Regions from separate parts of the Pseudomonas sp. Hz4 genome, predicted to be linked through region 3. Evidence: predicted binding sites of a transcription regulator. Region 3 holds the regulator's gene; each other region holds the start of a gene.
What was found. The regulator sigma-54, encoded in region 3, starts transcription at its own class of promoters, with help from an activator protein. The targets are predictions, from matches to a motif close to ANTGGCATNNANNTTGCTNT.
Positions count from the first base shown of each region.

Region 1: the regulator sigma-54 is predicted to act here: its motif matches at 2,009-2,028, upstream of ACYZTR_RS24045 (pilin).
Region 2: the regulator sigma-54 is predicted to act here: its motif matches at 3,036-3,055, upstream of ACYZTR_RS19060 (CmpA/NrtA family ABC transporter substrate-binding protein).

Region 1 covers NZ_CM142719.1:5,228,003-5,233,780, reverse strand. Annotated here, with positions in the region: gene ACYZTR_RS24055 (type II secretion system F family protein) at 1-146, opposite strand, end outside; gene pilB (type IV-A pilus assembly ATPase PilB) at 149-1,849, opposite strand; gene ACYZTR_RS24045 (pilin) at 2,075-2,491, shown strand; gene ACYZTR_RS24040 (BON domain-containing protein) at 2,801-3,154, shown strand; gene ACYZTR_RS24035 (DUF2845 domain-containing protein) at 3,344-3,640, opposite strand; gene ACYZTR_RS24030 (DUF748 domain-containing protein) at 3,640-5,778, opposite strand, start outside.
Region 2 covers NZ_CM142719.1:4,178,757-4,184,534, reverse strand. Annotated here, with positions in the region: gene ACYZTR_RS19070 (nitrate/nitrite transporter) at 1-759, opposite strand, end outside; gene ACYZTR_RS19065 (ANTAR domain-containing response regulator) at 1,114-1,689, opposite strand; gene ACYZTR_RS19060 (CmpA/NrtA family ABC transporter substrate-binding protein) at 1,705-2,916, opposite strand; gene ACYZTR_RS19055 (quinone-dependent dihydroorotate dehydrogenase) at 3,146-4,177, shown strand; gene rmf (ribosome modulation factor) at 4,461-4,676, opposite strand; gene rlmKL (bifunctional 23S rRNA (guanine(2069)-N(7))-methyltransferase RlmK/23S rRNA (guanine(2445)-N(2))-methyltransferase RlmL) at 5,205-5,778, shown strand, end outside.
Region 3 covers NZ_CM142719.1:1,198,966-1,204,743, reverse strand. Annotated here, with positions in the region: gene lptA (lipopolysaccharide transport periplasmic protein LptA) at 1-380, shown strand, start outside; gene lptB (LPS export ABC transporter ATP-binding protein) at 380-1,105, shown strand; gene ACYZTR_RS05325 (RNA polymerase factor sigma-54) at 1,289-2,782, shown strand; gene hpf (ribosome hibernation-promoting factor, HPF/YfiA family) at 2,856-3,164, shown strand; gene ptsN (PTS IIA-like nitrogen regulatory protein PtsN) at 3,177-3,641, shown strand; gene rapZ (RNase adapter RapZ) at 3,644-4,501, shown strand; gene ACYZTR_RS05305 (HPr family phosphocarrier protein) at 4,517-4,792, shown strand; gene ACYZTR_RS05300 (ZIP family metal transporter) at 4,800-5,693, opposite strand; gene ACYZTR_RS05295 (superoxide dismutase) at 5,724-5,778, opposite strand, start outside.

The DNA.
Region 1 (5,778 bases), 1.9 Mb from region 3:
ACCTTGCCAGGATTGATGCCCTGCTTGCGCAACTGGGCCTTGATCAACGCCGGGTTCTGACCGCTCAACTCGCCCGTTATTTTGGTGCCTTTGCGGTCTGTACCTTCCCAGGTGTAGACGCCGATTTTTACTGCTTTGACCGCCATATTCAGTCCTTGGTGACCCGATTGATTTCTTCAAGGCTGGTGATGCCTTGCATGGCCTTGAGCAGGCCCGACGTACGCAGGTCGTTAAAACCGTCCTTACGCATCTGGATGTCGATTTCCAGTGAATTGCCTTCGGCCATGATCAGCCGTTGCAGGTCCGGTGTGTTCTTCACCACTTCATAAATCCCGATTCGGCCTTTGTAGCCGTTGTTGCAGTGATCGCAACCGACTGGCTCATAGATCGTGAATGAGCCGATGCGTTCCTCGGGGAAGCCTTCCTTGAGCAGCGCCTCCCGGGGAATTTCGATGGGTTTCTTGCAATGGCTGCACAATTTGCGCGCAAGGCGCTGGGCAATGATCAGGCTGACCGAGGTGGCAATGTTGAACCCCTGAATGCCCATGTTGTGCAGGCGGGTCAGGGTTTCGGCGGCGCTGTTGGTGTGCAGGGTCGACAGCACCAGATGCCCGGTCTGGGCGGCTTTGATGGCGATTTCGGCGGTTTCGAGGTCGCGGATCTCGCCGACCATGATCACGTCCGGGTCCTGTCGCAGAAATGAGCGCAGCGCCTGGGCAAAGCCCAGTCCCTGCTTGGGATTGACGTTGACCTGGTTGATGCCTTCCATGTTGATCTCCACCGGGTCTTCGGCGGTGGAGATGTTGATGTCCACGGTATTGAGAATGTTCAGCCCGGTGTAGAGCGACACGGTTTTGCCCGAACCGGTGGGCCCGGTCACCAGAATCATCCCCTGTGGCTGCTTGAGGGCGGCCATGTACAGTTCTTTCTGATCGGGCTCATAGCCGAGGGCGTCGATGCCCATTTGAGCGCTGGACGGGTCGAGGATCCGGATCACCACTTTCTCGCCCCACAGGGTCGGCAAGGTGTTGACCCTAAAGTCTATGGATTTGCTCTTGGATAGCCGCATCTTGATCCGCCCGTCCTGGGGCCGGCGCCGTTCGGAGATGTCGAGGCTGGCCATGACTTTCAGCCGCGCGGCGATGCGATTGGCCAGTTGAATCGGTGGTTTGGCGACTTCACGCAAAATACCGTCGGTACGCATCCGCACGCGGTAGGTTTTTTCATAAGGTTCGAAATGCAGGTCGGAAGAGCCGCTTTTGATCGCGTCCAGCAACATTTTGTGGACGAAGCGCACGACGGGCGCATCGTCGGCATCCTGGCCGGCGATGGCGTCCTGTCTGTTGTCATCGATCGACTCGATGTCCACGCCATCGAGGTCAACGTCGGCCATGTCTTCCAGGCCGGTACTTGGGGTATCGAAGAATTTTTCGATGGCGTCGCTGAGTTTATCCTCCTCCACTAGGATGGCTTCAGTGTTCAGCCCGGTGCTGAACTGGATGTCATTGATGGCTTGATGATTGGTCGGGTCGGAAACACCCACGAACAACTTGTTGCCGCGCCGCCAGAGGGGCAGGGCGCGGTGCTGGCGGATCAGTTTCTCGCTGACCAGACCCTTGGGTTGGGTGTCCTTGTCCAGGCAGTTGAGATCAAGCAGTGCCATGCCGAAGTGTTCCGACGCGATCTCGGCGACCTGGCGGCTTTTCACCAGCTTGTTCTGCACCAGGTAGCTGACCAAGGGGGATTTATCACGTTGGGCTTGCTGATACGCCTGTTGCGCGCTTTTGTCAGTGAGCAGCTCGGCCAGGACCAATTGCTTGGCCAGACCGCTAAGGGCGATGTCATTCATTGGGATACCGGACGCAGACAGTTCATGACTTATAGCCTAGTCAAGCGGATGAACCAAACCAGCGACGTTCAGGTGACAAAAAGTGTCAGATAGTGCGGATTCTGGGGGTGGAAAAGGGGGTTGTATCAATCGCACGCCCCGCCAACACGGGGCGTAGGGCTTGGCATGGGCTGTGCTGCGGCTAGTTCAGATCATGAGATTTCGACTCATGCATGGGGCTTGTCTATGAATACTCAAAAAGGTTTTACCCTGATCGAGCTGTTGATCGTGGTGGCGATCATCGGGATTCTCGCGACGTTTGCGTTGCCGCAATATTCCAAGTACCAGGCGCGGGCCAAAGTGACGGCGGGTATTGCCGAAGTTTCGGCGCTGAAAGTGCCTTATGAAGATGTCATCAACTCAGGGTCCGCTGATCCGACCATTGCCAACGTCAATGCGGCTGTTGCTGCTACTCAGAACTGCAACCTTACGGTGACGGGGACTGTTGCTGCTGGTACCGGAACCATTGTATGTACGCTGATCAATGCCCCGGCACCTGTACTGGGCAAGACCGTTACCCTTTCTCGTAGCGCGACTGCCGGTTGGACTTGCGTAACCAATGCCGCCAAGGATTATTCGACTACTGGCTGCCCAGGCGTTTGATTTAGCGCCCGCTGCGCCCTACCTCGCCTTAATGGCGGGGTATTTTTTTGTCTGGAATTTGCTGGTCATCACGCCGGCAAAAAATCCCGACAATTCATGGCTTTAGACCTGCGTTAAAACCCGCAACTTGCATGTCGATAACAGCGGGGTCATGCAATTTGCATGATTCCGAAAATTGGCCATCTTACTAAGCTGATGATTTATAAGGATTTATTTCATGTCTCGAAGTTGGCACAGCGTTCGCAATATCTCTGGTAACCCTGCTGACAAGACACGCAGCAGACTTTATGAAAAACAGGAGTTACTCGTATGAAGAAGTTCGCTATCGCTGCCGCTGCTGCTACCGCGCTGACCCTGACCATGGCCAACGCTGCATTTGCTCAAACCCAAGCCACTCAAGCACCTATGATGCTGGCTGCTGGTGAGGTCACTGAAGCGAAAGAGGATGTTTCCGATACTTGGATCACCACCAAAGTCAAAAGTGACCTGGTGACTGAAAAAGGCATTCCTGGTACCGATATCAAAGTCGAAACCAACAAAGGCGTTGTGTCCCTGTCGTCTACCATTGCGGTGACTGACGCTCAGAAAACCACTGCTGTGGCCATCACCAAGAAAATCAAAGGCGTCAAAGCGGTTTCCGCAGACGGCCTGAAAGCCGATTAAGGCAAGACTTCTCGCCTGGACTGGGAGAAGGCGCGGCAGGCGGGCCGAGCAATACGTCTGCCGCCTCTGGAGAGTTCATGCGAAGGCCATAAGGATGTGGCCATTACAGGCCCCGGCATTCGTGTCGGGGCTTGTTCTATTGTGGATGGGTAAAAACCTCTGTAGCCGCTGGCAGGTGATGGTTAATTCTCAGTTACCGCGCTTGCTGGTGATCTGCTTCAAACGATTACCTTCAAATCGCAGGTACTGATACATCCCGCCGTTGGGTCCGTAGGTCCATTCCTCGACTTGAAATTCTTCCCGTCGGTTAGCGCTGCGCTTGTAGCCCAACAGATCACGGCTGACCGGCTCACCGCATTTGTGCAGCACTTCACTGGACCTGTCCCCGACACTGACCAATTGACTGCCGCAACGCAGGGTATCGGCTGCCGAGGCCTGACTGGCGATCATTGCCAGTGCCAGGCTCATCAGCCATTTCGCGCCGATCACTCGGCATCCAGATGCAGCGGCGTAACCACCCTGCCGTCACTTTCCGCTACGCCAAGGTTAGCGTCGATGAAGTACACGCGGTCATCGGCCAACTGACCCTTGTCGACCAGATAGTCCTTGATGCTGCTGGCGCGTTCCTGACCCAGCTGGCGTAAGAGAACGTCGCTGGAACTCCAGAACTTGATCACGCCCTCACGCATTTTCGCGGTGCGTTCCTCCTTGCCCAGGTCCTTCCATTCAGCGGGCGGCTGCGTCTTCAGGCGCGTGCGGTAGATCCCTTCCAGCAGCGAACCTTTCTCGCCGTCCGGCACTTGCACCAACGAAGCCTGAGCCGGCACTTTGTCACCGCGGCGCTGGAGCATTTTGTAGTAGTTGTACTGGTATTCCCGTTCCAGACGTTGCTCGGCGATCGGTGGGCCATCGCTGCTGGCGGCAGCCGTGCCTTCGATTTCCAGGCGCAAGGCCGGACGTTCCTTGAGGGCCTGGGACAGTTTGACCAATGAACCCTCAGTCTCCTGGCTCAGGTCGCTTGACCCTGGCGCAAACGAGACAGTGCCCAAATCTTGCGAACCACCGCCACTGACCAGCCCGCCAATCATTTTGAACGGCGCGGCGGCGGCTTTGACGATCAGGTTGCGCAGGGTCTGCCAGACAATCGGCATGATGCTGAACTGCGGGTTGTTCAGGTCGCCGGTCACCGGCAGCTCAATGGAAATCTTGCCGTCGACGTCCTTGAGCAACGCGATCGCCAGTTTCAGCGGCAGGCTCACGGCGTCCGGACTGTCGACTTTCTCACCCAGCTGCAACTGCTCGACCACCACTTTGTTTTCGGCCTTGAGCTGGCCCTTGGTGATCAGGTAATGCAGGTCGACATTGAGTCGGCCCTTGCGGATGCGGTAGCCGGCGAACTTGCCGGAGTAGGGCGTCAGCGTGGTCAGTTCCACCCGTTTGAAGCTGGTGGTGATGTCGAGGCTGGCCATCGGGTCGAACGGATTGACCGAGCCCTTGATGGTCACCGGCGCATAGCGGTCGACCTTGCCTTTGATGTCCACGGTCGCAGGTTTCGCCTGACGGTTGTCGATGGTGCCGATCTGCCCGTTGAGCTGTTGAACAGCAGTGGCGAAGTTCGGGGTCAGGCTGAAGTCGGCGAAGTTGGCGGAGCCGTCATTGATGGCGATACCGCCAATGTGGATGCCCAGCGGTTTTTCCTTGCTGGCAGGTTTGGCCGCCGCGGTCTTGGCCCCGGAATCGGCCGGTTGCGGGATCAGCAAGTCATCGACGTTAGTGGTGCGGTCATCATTGATCATGAAGCGCGCATAAGGCTGGAACAGGGTGACCTTGTTGATCGACAGACTGTCGCCGTGTTGGTAATTCAGGCCTTCGAGCACCAACTGCTGCCACTTGAGAAAGTCGCGGGTTTTGAGGGTGTCGAGGGTATGCAGTTGATCGACCTGGGCGCGCCCTGTGACGCTGAACGCCAGTGGCTCGGTGCTTTTCAGGTCGACCGCCAGATCACTGCCGAGCATGCCGCTGCGCAGTTCCAGGCGAATGAACGGGTTGATGTAGGACTGGGAAACGCGCAGGTCGATGTCCTTGGTCTGCACGTTTAACTTGGCGCTGACGGGGGCGAGATTGACGACGCCTTCTGCCGTGATCTTGCCTTGCTTGCCCAGACCGGTGTCTAGCCTGAGGTTAAAAGGCGAGCCATTGAGGCTGTCGAAATTCTGCAGGTCCAGGTTCAGCGGGCCGACGTCCAGCGCCACGGCGGGTTGCGCCTTGCGGTCGGCCAGATGCATCTGGTAATCACGCAGTTGCACGTCTTTGAGCAGCACCTGCCAAGGTGTGCTTGGCGGCGCCGGTTCAGGCTTTGGTGAGTCGGCGGCTGCCGGGGTGCTGGCCGGTTCGGCGTTGGCTTTGGCGGCCGGTTTGGACGGTTGGCTGGCGAATAGTTTCTGCCAATCGAGTTGCCCATCGGGTTCGAGGGCAGCCCAGGTTTCCAGTTTCTGGCTGCGGATTTTGCCGACGATCACTTGCTGCTTGGCCAGGTCTACGGTCGTTTCACTGATGTCCAGCCGCTTGAGCTTTACTAGCGGTTGACCGTCTGGAGCCTTGATGTTGAAGGGGGCGATGCTGAC
Region 2 (5,778 bases), 3.0 Mb from region 3:
GGCTGCGGTGTAATAGCCGGCGGTCACCGGGCTGAGGCCATATTGGTCGTTGAAATAGCCGGGCAGAGCGCTGGCCAGGCCAATGAAGCCGCCGAAGGTCACGCTGTAGAAAAACATGAACCACCAGCTGTCGCGGTCACCCAAGGCCTTGAAGTAGTCGGACATGGACTTGGCTTTTGGCCGCTCAGGCGCGTTTTTGGCCAGCCAGGCGAAGACGATGATGGTCAGAATCAGCGGGATCAGGGCGAAGCCGAACACGTTGCTCCAGCCAAATGCAGCGGCCAGCACCGGGGCGATCAGTGCAGCGAGCACGGTGCCCGAGTTGCCGGCACCGGCGATGCCCAGGGCTTTGCCTTGGTGTTGTGGCGGATACCATTGCGACGCCAGCGGCAGGGCGACGGCGAAGGACGCGCCGGCCATGCCGAGGAACAGGCCCAGCAGCAGCGCTTGCTCGTAGCTGTGAATGCCGTGTTTCCAAGCGACGAACAGGGCGCAGATGACGATCACCTGGCCAATCAGCCCGGCGGTTTTCGGCGACAGGCGATCAGCCAGCAAGCCCATCACAAAGCGCAGCACGGCCCCGGCCAGAATCGGCGTGGCCACCACCAGCCCGCGCTGTTGGGTGGTCAGGTGCAGGTCGGCGGCGATTTGCACGGCCAGTGGGCCGAGCACGTACCAAACCATGAAGCTCAGGTCGAAGTAGAGGAAGGCCGCGAACAATGTCGGGGTATGGCCAGATTTCCAGAAGCTTGAATTCATCGCGCACCTCAGCTGTTAATAGTCTCGAGAAAGAGTCATGAGCTTGCAGGTGGGGCGCCGCATCGGCCGCACCACCGGCCCCGGTCTCTGGGGCAAAACAAAAAAACGCCGCCACCGGATTCGCCATGGGCAAATGAGGTGAGCGACGTCTTTGTCGTAGGTGGGGCAACCGCCGTTGGTTACCTGTGGTGATTACCTAGCGAGATCTGTGCCAACAGTCGGGGACCGAGTTGCAGCCATTCGCGAGCAGGCTCGCTCCCACAGGGGATTTGCGTCGTATATAAATCAACTGTGGGAGCGAGCCGGCTCCGGGCGGCGTTCCGACGAAGGCGTTCTCACGGGCGCCACCACACTTCAGCCGAGCAACTCGCTCATCGCGATGATCTGCTCCGCCACCTGAATCAGCTTCTGCTGCCGGCTCATCGCCTGGCGGCGCATCAGGGTGTAGGCCTCTTCCTCGTTGCAGTCCTTCATTTTCATCAACAGCCCTTTGGCCAGCTCGATGCGCTTGCGCTCGGCCAGTTGCTGGTCGCGGGCGTTGAGTTGGGCGCGCAGGGCCTGGTCGCTTTCAAAACGTGCCATGGCCACATCAAGAATCGGCTGCAAGCGCTGTGCGTGGATGCCTTCGACGATGTAGGCACTGACCCCGGACTTGATCGCCTGACGCATCACATCGGGGTCATGCTCATCGGTAAACATCACAATCGGCCGCGGTTGGTCGCGGCTCACCAGCACCACTTGCTCCATCACATCGCGGCTCGGTGACTCGGTATCGATCAAAATCACATCCGGACGCACCGTTTCGACGCGCGCAGGCAGGTCGATGGTCAGGCCCGACTCGTCGATCACCTCGAACCCGGCTTCGGTCAGCGCCGCCTTCAGGCGACCGACTTTCTTCGCGGTGTCGTTGATCAGCAGGATACGCAACATATTCGCAGTCTCCTGTCAGCGGCTGGCGAGAAGGGGTGAGCTGTCGCTCATGGCGTGCAGCTTGAAGCTGCGGGCATAGCCGGCGGGGTCCAAGCCGTCCCAGACCTTGCCGTCGATCAATTGGCTTCTGCGCATTTCCTGAGCCGGCGCAGCTACACCCACCGCCGTGGCGGCCTCTCGATACAAGTCTAGTTGCTGGACCTGACGGGCCACGCCGAGGTAGTCCGGGTCGTCGCGCAACAAACCCCAGCGGCGGAACTGGGTCATGAACCACATGCCGTCGGACAAGTAAGGCAGGTTGACCTCGCCGTCTGCATGGAAACGCAGGGTGTGCGGATCCTGCCAGCGATTGCCGAGGCCATCGGCGTAGTCACCGAGCAGCCTCGGCGCGATGCAGTCGAGTGGCGCGTCGAGGTATTCGGGCGCACTCAACAGCTTCGCGGTGCTGCAGCGATTTTCCGTGCTTTGTTCGATGAAGCGGCTGGCTTCGAGGATCGCCATCACCAGCGCCCGGGCGGTGTTGGGGTATTGCTCGACAAACGCGCGGGTGCAACCGAGGACTTTTTCCGGATGATCGGGCCAGAGGGTCTGGGTGGTGGCCAGGGTGAACCCCAGGTTCTGCTGCACCGCGCTGGCGGACCATGGCTCGCCGACGCAGAAACCATCGATGCGTCCGGCTTGCAGGTGCGCGACCATTTGCGACGGCGGCACGACTACGCTGTTGACGTCCTGCAGCGGATGAATCCCCTGACTCGCCAGCCAGTAATACAGCCACATGGCGTGAGTGCCGGTCGGAAATGTCTGGGCGAAAGTGAGTTTTGGGCGACTTTGGTGCACGTGCCGGTCGAGTGCTTCAGGACTGGTCACGCCCAAGGCCTGTAAGCCATGGGAGAGATTGATGCTCTGGCCATTCTGATTCAGGCCCATGAGTACCGCCATGTCGGTCGGCGCGACACCGCCGATGCCCAAATGCACGGCATAGATCAAACCGTACAGGCTGTGGGCGGCGTCGAGTTCGCCACTGACCAGTTTGTCCCGCAGGTTGGCCCAGGACGGCTGGCGCTTGAGGTTCAGGGTCAGGCCATAAGGTTGCGCGAAGCCCTGCGTGGCCGCGACCACCACGGAGGCGCAGTCGCTGAGGGCCATGAAGCCGAGGTTGATTTCGGTCTTTTCCGGGGCATCGCTGCCGTTGACCCAGGCCAGAGGGGTGGCTGGAACTTCAATCATCAGTAAACACCTTCCATAAAAAAGCGCCGTACCGGGCTGCTTGCCAGAGCAAGGCCAAGTGACGACGCCTTTGTCTTTCGACTCATCCCGCCGTTGGCATGAGTGCTGATGTCAGTGACGGTGCAAGGCATATGCCATCGCTCACTGATTTTGTCGCGCGCCTCGCCTGCAACCTCGATGCCCGGCTATAATCGCCGCCACTTTTCGTAGCCCAGAGTCAAACCCGCCCATGTACACCCTGGCCCGTCAGCTGTTGTTCAAACTTTCCCCGGAAACCTCCCACGATCTGTCTCTGGACCTGATCGGCGCGGGCGGGCGTTTGGGCCTCAACGGCTTGCTGTGCAAGGCACCGGCGAAGATGCCGGTGACCGTCATGGGCCTGGACTTCCCGAACCCGGTGGGTCTGGCGGCCGGTTTGGACAAGAACGGCGCGGCCATCGACGGTTTTGCCCAACTGGGTTTTGGTTTTGTCGAAATCGGCACCATTACGCCACGTCCGCAACCGGGCAATCCTAAACCGCGGATTTTCCGTCTGCCGGAAGCCGAGGCGATCATCAACCGCATGGGGTTCAACAACCTCGGCGTCGATCACTTGCTGGCTCGCGTGGCGGCGGCCAAGTACAAGGGCGTGCTGGGCATCAATATCGGCAAAAACTTCGATACTCCGGTTGAGCGGGCGGTCGACGACTACCTGATCTGTCTGGACAAGGTCTACGCCCACGCCAGCTACGTGACGGTCAACGTCAGCTCGCCGAATACCCCGGGGCTGCGTAGCCTGCAGTTCGGTGATTCGCTGAAGCAATTGTTGGCGGACCTGGCTACGCGCCGGGCAGAACTGGCGCTGCGCCACGGCAAACATGTCCCACTGGCGATCAAGATTGCGCCGGACATGACCGACGAAGAAACCGCTCAGGTCGCGCAAGCGCTGATCGAAACCGGGATGGATGCGGTGATCGCCACCAACACCACCCTGAGCCGCGTCGGCGTTGAAGGCATGGAGCACGGCGACGAGGCGGGCGGTCTGTCCGGCGCACCGGTTCGCGAAAAGAGCACCCACACCGTGAAGATGCTGGCCGCAGAGTTGGCCGGTCGCTTGCCGATCATCGCCGTGGGTGGTATCACCGAAGGCAAGCACGCGGCTGAGAAAATCGCTGCGGGGGCGAGCCTGGTGCAGCTCTATTCCGGCTTCATCTATAAGGGCCCGTCGTTGATTCGTGAATCCGTAGACGCCATCGCAGCATTGCGCCGAAGGCTGATGTAGATCCCTGTGGCGAGGGGCTTGCCCCCGTTGGGCTGCGAAGCGGCCCTAAAATCAGCCAACTCAGTGAGTCAGATAAAACCCATTCGCTGGATTTACGACGGCTTCGCCGCCGAACGGGGGCAAGCCCCCTCGCCACAATGGTTTCGTCGCAGAATTCGGAGCAGATATAAAAAAGGGCTCCTCGAGGGAGCCCCTGGGCCGGAGCCCGCCGCCCGGATGGGGCGTGCGTGGTTAAGTCATTCAGTCATCAGATTGTCGTGTCGGAGTGTGTTAAGCCCTGTCATTAGCCGACGGCGTGAAGTTCGTTGAGTCTATGGATTCCCGCAGTGCCGGTCATACCGTCCCAGTTGTCGCCGCGTCCTTCTCGCCAGCCGTTAATCCAGGCTTGGCGTACCGACGGTAGAGTAAATGGGCAAAGCTCACGGGATTTGCCACCAACGCCATATTGATATCCGCGCAAAAATGCTCTTTCCAACGGATCACGCTTAAGTCTTCTCATAGGGTGTTGCCCTCACTTGTTGACTGTATTTATCGCGTCGACCTCAATTGAGGTCTGGCAGAAAAACTCCTGCCGTTGGGGCTCGCTGCCGGCGTCGCGAGCCAAGGTGTTGACGTCATTGCGGCGTCAACCTGTGTTGAGTTCTAACCAATGCGTCACATTGAGGGAATGATCGTTTTGTCATAAGGACGTAACTATTAAGGTGGTATGGCCATAAGTAACACGATGTTGTCCCGTGTTTATTGGCAAAACCCCGGTATGATCGGCCCTGCGCTGCATGATGAATTGAATACCTAAGTGAGAATGCCTCCTGTTGAGCAGGGGAACTATTCGACGAAGGGTCGACTTATGACATTTTGTTGCATCAACTTTTTATCTGCCTTTGCATCTAAGCTCTTTTAACCCGAGCAGCAAGGGTGGGACGGCACACCTTCGTGCCACGCGGGCGCTCTTTTAGAAAAGTGCCTGATTGAAAACCGGGCCGGCAATGCGTTGTCGGTTCACTTAGCCAAAGGCTCTGAAATTCCAATGTCCGATCAATTCGAAATCTTCCTCACTTGCCCAAAAGGCCTTGAAGGCCTGCTCATCGAGGAAGCCGTCGGGCTTGGCCTTGAAGAAGCGCGTGAGCACACCTCTGCCGTGCGCGGCATGGCAACCATGGAAACCGCTTACCGCCTGTGCCTGTGGTCGCGTCTGGCGAACCGGGTGCTGCTGGTGCTCAAGCGTTTCCCGATGAAAGACGCTGAAGACCTCTATCACGGCGTGCTGGATATCGAGTGGCAAGACCACATGCTCAACGACGGCACCCTGGCCGTCGAGTTCAGCGGTCACGGCTCGGGCATCGACAACACCCACTTCGGCGCCTTGAAGGTCAAGGACGCCATCGTCGACAAATTGCGCACCCCGCAGGGCGACCGTCCATCCATCGACAAGCTCAATCCGGACCTGCGCATTCACCTGCGCCTGGATCGCGGCGAAGCGATTCTGTCCCTCGACCTCTCGGGCCACAGCCTGCATCAGCGCGGCTATCGCTTGCAGCAGGGCGCGGCGCCGCTGAAGGAAAACCTCGCGGCAGCGATCCTGATCCGTTCCGGCTGGCCTC
Region 3 (5,778 bases):
TCACCCAGGGCTCGATGAAGGTCACCGGCAATACGGTGACCATGACCCGCACCCCAGCCGGCGATATCGACGTAGTGACTTCGGTGGGCAACCTCGCCTACTTCGAGCAACTGCAAACGGCAGGCGATACAAAGCCGGTTCAAGGCTATGGCGTCACTATCCAGTACCACGCCTCGCAAGACCGTGTCGTGCTGATCGACCGCGCCAAAGTCATCGACAAGGACGGCAACGTGACCCAGGGCGAAAAAATCGTCTATGACACCAACAAAAAGCTCGCCAGCGCCGGTCGCGCTACGGGCAGCAAGGTCACCGAGTCGCGTCCGCGGATCGACATGGTGATCCAGCCGAAAAAGAAAACCGAAGAGCAAAAGGCCCCGTAATGGCAACTCTGAAAGCTCAGCACTTGGCGAAGAGCTACAAGAGCCGCCAAGTCGTGCGCGACGTCAGCCTGTCGATCGACAGCGGTCAGATCGTCGGCCTGCTGGGTCCCAACGGCGCCGGCAAGACCACCTGTTTCTACATGATTGTCGGCCTGGTACAGGCCGATCAGGGCCGGGTACTGATTGATGACCTGGATGTCAGCCACCAGCCTATGCACGGTCGTGCGAAGGCCGGTATCGGCTATCTTCCGCAAGAAGCATCGATTTTCCGCAAACTCTCGGTAGCCGACAACATCATGGCCATCCTCGAGACCCGCAAGGAACTCGACAAGACCGGTCGTCGCAAAGAGCTGGAAAGCCTGCTGCAGGAATTCCACATCAGCCACATCCGCGACAACCTCGGCATGAGCCTGTCCGGCGGTGAACGCCGCCGCGTGGAAATCGCCAGGGCACTGGCCACCAACCCGAAATTCATCCTCCTCGACGAACCGTTCGCCGGCGTGGACCCGATTTCGGTGGGCGACATCAAGCAGATCATCTATCACCTCAAGGCCAAGGGCATTGGCGTATTGATCACCGACCACAACGTCCGTGAAACCCTGGATATTTGCGAAACCGCTTACATCGTCAACGATGGCCAACTGATTGCCGAGGGTGACTCTGCCACCATCCTGGCCAACGACTTGGTCAAGGAAGTGTATCTGGGTCATGAGTTCCGCCTGTAAGCACTGAGGTGCCTGGCCAGTCGACCGAGCGCTTGTCTCGATAAAAATGAATACTTTTTTATTGTTACAGCGCTCTAGGCAAACGTTGCAGTTTCAGGCATATAATTTGCTTATGTTTGGCGCTCCGGCGCCCTGTAGTGGATGGCGCATGCGCGCCGGCGAATAAGGTGTTAAGCCCCTGCCATGAAACCATCGCTAGTCTTGAGAATGGGCCAGCAGCTGACGATGACACCGCAGCTGCAACAGGCCATCCGCCTGCTCCAATTGTCGACCCTGGACCTGCAACAGGAAATCCAGGAGGCCCTGGAGTCCAATCCGATGCTCGAACGCCAGGAAGAAGGCGACGACTTCGATAACGCCGACCCCTTGGCCGACAAAGCCGAACAGCCTCCCAACGCCGATGTTTCGGAACCCTCCTACCAGGAAACCGCCCCGACGGTGGACAACCTCGAGGAAGGCGACTGGAACGAGCGCATTCCCAACGAACTGCCCGTCGACACCGCGTGGGAAGACGTCTACCAGACCAGCACCAGCAGCCTGCCGAGCAACGATGACGACGAGTGGGATTTCACCACCCGTACATCGGCCGGCGAAAGCCTGCAAAGCCACTTGCTGTGGCAACTGAACCTGGCACCGATGTCCGACACTGATCGCCTGATTGCCGTGACCCTGATCGACTGCATCAACAATCAGGGCTACCTGGACGAAACCCTCGAGGAGATTCTCGAAGCCTTCGATCCGGAACTGGACATCGAACTGGACGAAATCGAAGCCGTCCTGCACCGCATCCAGCAATTCGAACCCGCTGGCATCGGCGCCCGTAACCTGGGCGAATGCCTGCTGCTGCAATTGCGTCAGTTGTCCGTCAAGACCCCTTGGCTGGTCGAGGCCAAACGCCTGGTCACCGATTACATCGACCTGCTCGGCAGCCGCGATTACAGCCAGCTGATGCGTCGCATGAAGCTCAAGGAAGATGAGCTGCGCCAAGTGATTGAACGGGTCCAGAGCCTCAACCCGCGTCCAGGCTCGCAAATCGAGTCCGGCGAAGCCGAATACGTCGTTCCCGACGTGATCGTACGCAAGGACAACGAGCGCTGGCTGGTGGAACTGAACCAGGAATCCGTACCGCGGCTGCGGGTCAACGCTCAATACGCCGGTTTCGTGCGACGCGCCGACACCAGCGCCGACAACACCTTCATGCGCAATCAGTTGCAAGAGGCCCGCTGGTTCATCAAGAGCCTGCAAAGCCGCAATGAAACCCTGATGAAAGTAGCCACCCAGATCGTCGAGCATCAGCGCGGCTTTCTTGAATACGGCGACGAAGCCATGAAACCGCTGGTCCTGCATGACATCGCCGAAGCGGTGGGCATGCATGAGTCGACAATTTCACGGGTGACCACGCAAAAGTTCATGCATACCCCACGGGGCATCTATGAACTGAAATACTTTTTCTCGAGCCACGTCAGCACCTCAGAGGGCGGTGAATGCTCGTCCACGGCGATCCGAGCGATCATCAAAAAACTGGTTGCCGCGGAAAATCAGAAAAAGCCGTTGAGTGACAGCAAGATCGCTGGTTTACTGGAGGCACAAGGCATTCAGGTGGCTCGCCGCACCGTCGCCAAGTACCGCGAATCCCTCGGGATCGCGCCTTCGAGCGAACGCAAGCGGTTGATGTAGAGCCACGCCACAGCGTTCCAGTGGCAGGCATTTCTGCCTGCCGCTTTATGCACTGGCAACGAAGGAGAGCTGTATGCAAGTCAACATCAGTGGACACCAACTGGAAGTGACCGAACCTCTTCGCACCTACATCGGCGAAAAACTCGAACGATTAGAGAGGCATTTCGACAAGATCACCAACGTGCAAGTCACGATGACGGTCGAAAAGCTCAAGCAGAAAATCGAAGCCACGCTGCATATTCCCGGCAATGAAGTGGTCGCCAACGCGGAGCATACCGATATGTACGCGGCGATCGACGCACTGACCGACAAGCTGGATAAACAACTCAAAAAGCATAAGGAAAAGACCCAGAGCCTCCTCCAGGGCGCAACCGGTCGTTAACACTCCCAACCCATGATCCGACTTGAAAGCATCCTGACCCCCGGCCGTTCCCTCGTGAACGTGCCGGGCGGCAGCAAAAAGAAAGCCCTCGAGCAAATTGCCAACCTTATCCACCGCGAAGTGCCGGATTTGGCGATGCAGGATGTCTTCGAGAGTCTGGTCGCCCGTGAAAAACTCGGTTCCACCGGTTTTGGCAACGGCATCGCCATCCCCCACTGTCGCCTGAAGGGCTGCAACTCGCCCATCAGCGCCTTGATGCACCTCGACGCCCCTATCGATTTCGACGCCATCGACGGCGCCCCGGTTGACCTGCTGTTTGTTCTGCTGGTCCCGGAGGCGGCCACCGACGCGCACCTGGAGCTACTGCGCCAGATCGCCAGCATGCTCGATCGCAAGGAAGTGCGCGAAAAACTGCGCAGCGCTCCGAGCAATGAAGCCTTGTATCAGGTTGTCCTGGACGAGCAAAACGGTCACTAATCATGCGTTTGATCATCGTCAGTGGCCGCTCCGGCTCAGGTAAAAGTACCGCGCTCGATGTCCTCGAGGACAACGGCTACTACTGCATCGACAACCTGCCCGCCGGCCTGCTGCCGGAACTGGCCGAACGCGCGTTGATTCACACCGAGCTGGCACAACCGCTGGTTGCCGTGTCTATCGATGCGCGCAACTTGCCAAGTCACTTGTCGCGGTTTCCCGAGCTGCTGGAAGAAGTGCGCAGCCGGCATATCCAGTGTGATGTGCTTTATCTGGACGCCGACGAAGAAACCTTGCTCAAACGCTTCTCGGAAACCCGCCGACGGCACCCGCTGAGCAATGCCAATCGCTCGCTGGCCGAAGCCATCAACGATGAAACCAGCCTGCTCGGGCCGATTGCCGACCTCGCCGATCTCAAAGTAAACACCACCAGCCTGAACCTGTATCAGCTACGCGATACCATCAAGCTGCGCCTGCTGAACCAGCCGGAGCCCGGTACTGCGTTTCTGGTGGAGTCTTTTGGTTTCAAGCGTGGCATGCCGGTGGACGCTGATCTGGTGTTCGACGTGCGTTGCCTGCCCAATCCCTATTGGAAGCCGGAGTTGCGCGATCATTCCGGGCTCGATCAACCGGTCGCCGAGTACCTGGCGGCACAGCCGGATGTCGAAGAGATGTACCAGGACATTTCCACATACTTGCTTAAATGGCTGCCACGCTTTGCCGCCAGTAACCGCGCTTATGTCACCATTGCCATTGGCTGCACCGGCGGACATCACCGTTCCGTGTACCTGACCGAACGTCTGGGCCAGGCCCTGCAAAAATCCCTGAAGAACGTCCAGGTTCGCCACCGCGACCTCAGCTAAAGGATTCACACCGCGATGCCTGCTCTGGAAATTGAAATCATCAACAAGCTGGGCCTGCATGCCCGCGCTTCTGCAAAATTCGTTGGCGTCGCCGGTGAGTTCAAGGATTGCACGATCAGAGTAGGACGCACGCCGGAATCCACGGTCGACGGTAAAAGCATCATGGCAATGATGATGTTGGCGGCTGGCAAGGGCACCAGGATCTACCTGAGTACCGAAGGCGAAAAGGCTGATGAGGCGCTGCAGGCATTGGTGGCTTTGATCAACGACTACTTCGGCGAAGGCGAGTAACGCTCGCCTAGGCGAGCGCTGTATCCATCACCATCATCAAGCAAAACCCGATCAGCAGCCCAAGACTTGCAAGCTTGTCGTGCCCATTGCGGCGCGACTCGGGAATGACTTCATGGGTGACTACCAGCAACATTGCCCCGGCCGCCAGTGCCAACCCCAAGGGCAACAACAATTCGGCCAGGCTCACCAGCCAAGCGCACAACAGCGCGAAGACCGGTTCAACCAGACCTGATGCAGCACCCATCAGGAACGCCTTGACCCGCGACATCCCTGCCCCGGCCAATACCAGCGCGATTACCAGACCTTCCGGCACATCCTGCAAGGCGATGCCCATGGCCAGGCTATCAGCGTCGGGCATGCCACCACCCGCCGACACACCAACCGCCATGCCTTCGGGGATGTTGTGGGCAATGATCGCAAACACAAATAACCAGATTCGCGGTGGAATCACTGGCCGTTCCAGGGTGCCGACCCACATTTTCGGACTGGCCCCAGAGACCTTTCGATCCACAAGAAACAGCCCGAACGCACCCAGCATGATGCCGAAACTGATCAGTCCGCGGGCCGCCCAAGGCGTCAGCCCCAGGTTTTCTGCGGCTGAGATTCCCGGAACAATCAACGAAAACGCTGTCGCCGCGAGCATTACCCCGGCCCCGAAGCCAAGCAGCGAATCACTGACCGCCTGGGGCATCTGCCGAATCACCAGCACGGGCACCGCGCCCAAGGCAGTGCCCAAGGCGCAGATCGCCCCGCCTTGCAGCGCGCGCAGCAGTTTCGGCTCGAGGTCCAGCCAAGCCAGCCCCTGAGCAACCAATAACGTCATGCCCGCCAGCAGTAACAGCGATCCGAATGCGTAACGAAACATTCGGCCACTTCCGATCGCCAGTGTTCCAGTGCCCATAGCCAGCCTTGGATTGTTTTTGTAGAAGTCTTAAACCAATGCAGCCTGATAGCGCGTAGCGACTTCAGGCCAATTGATCACGTTG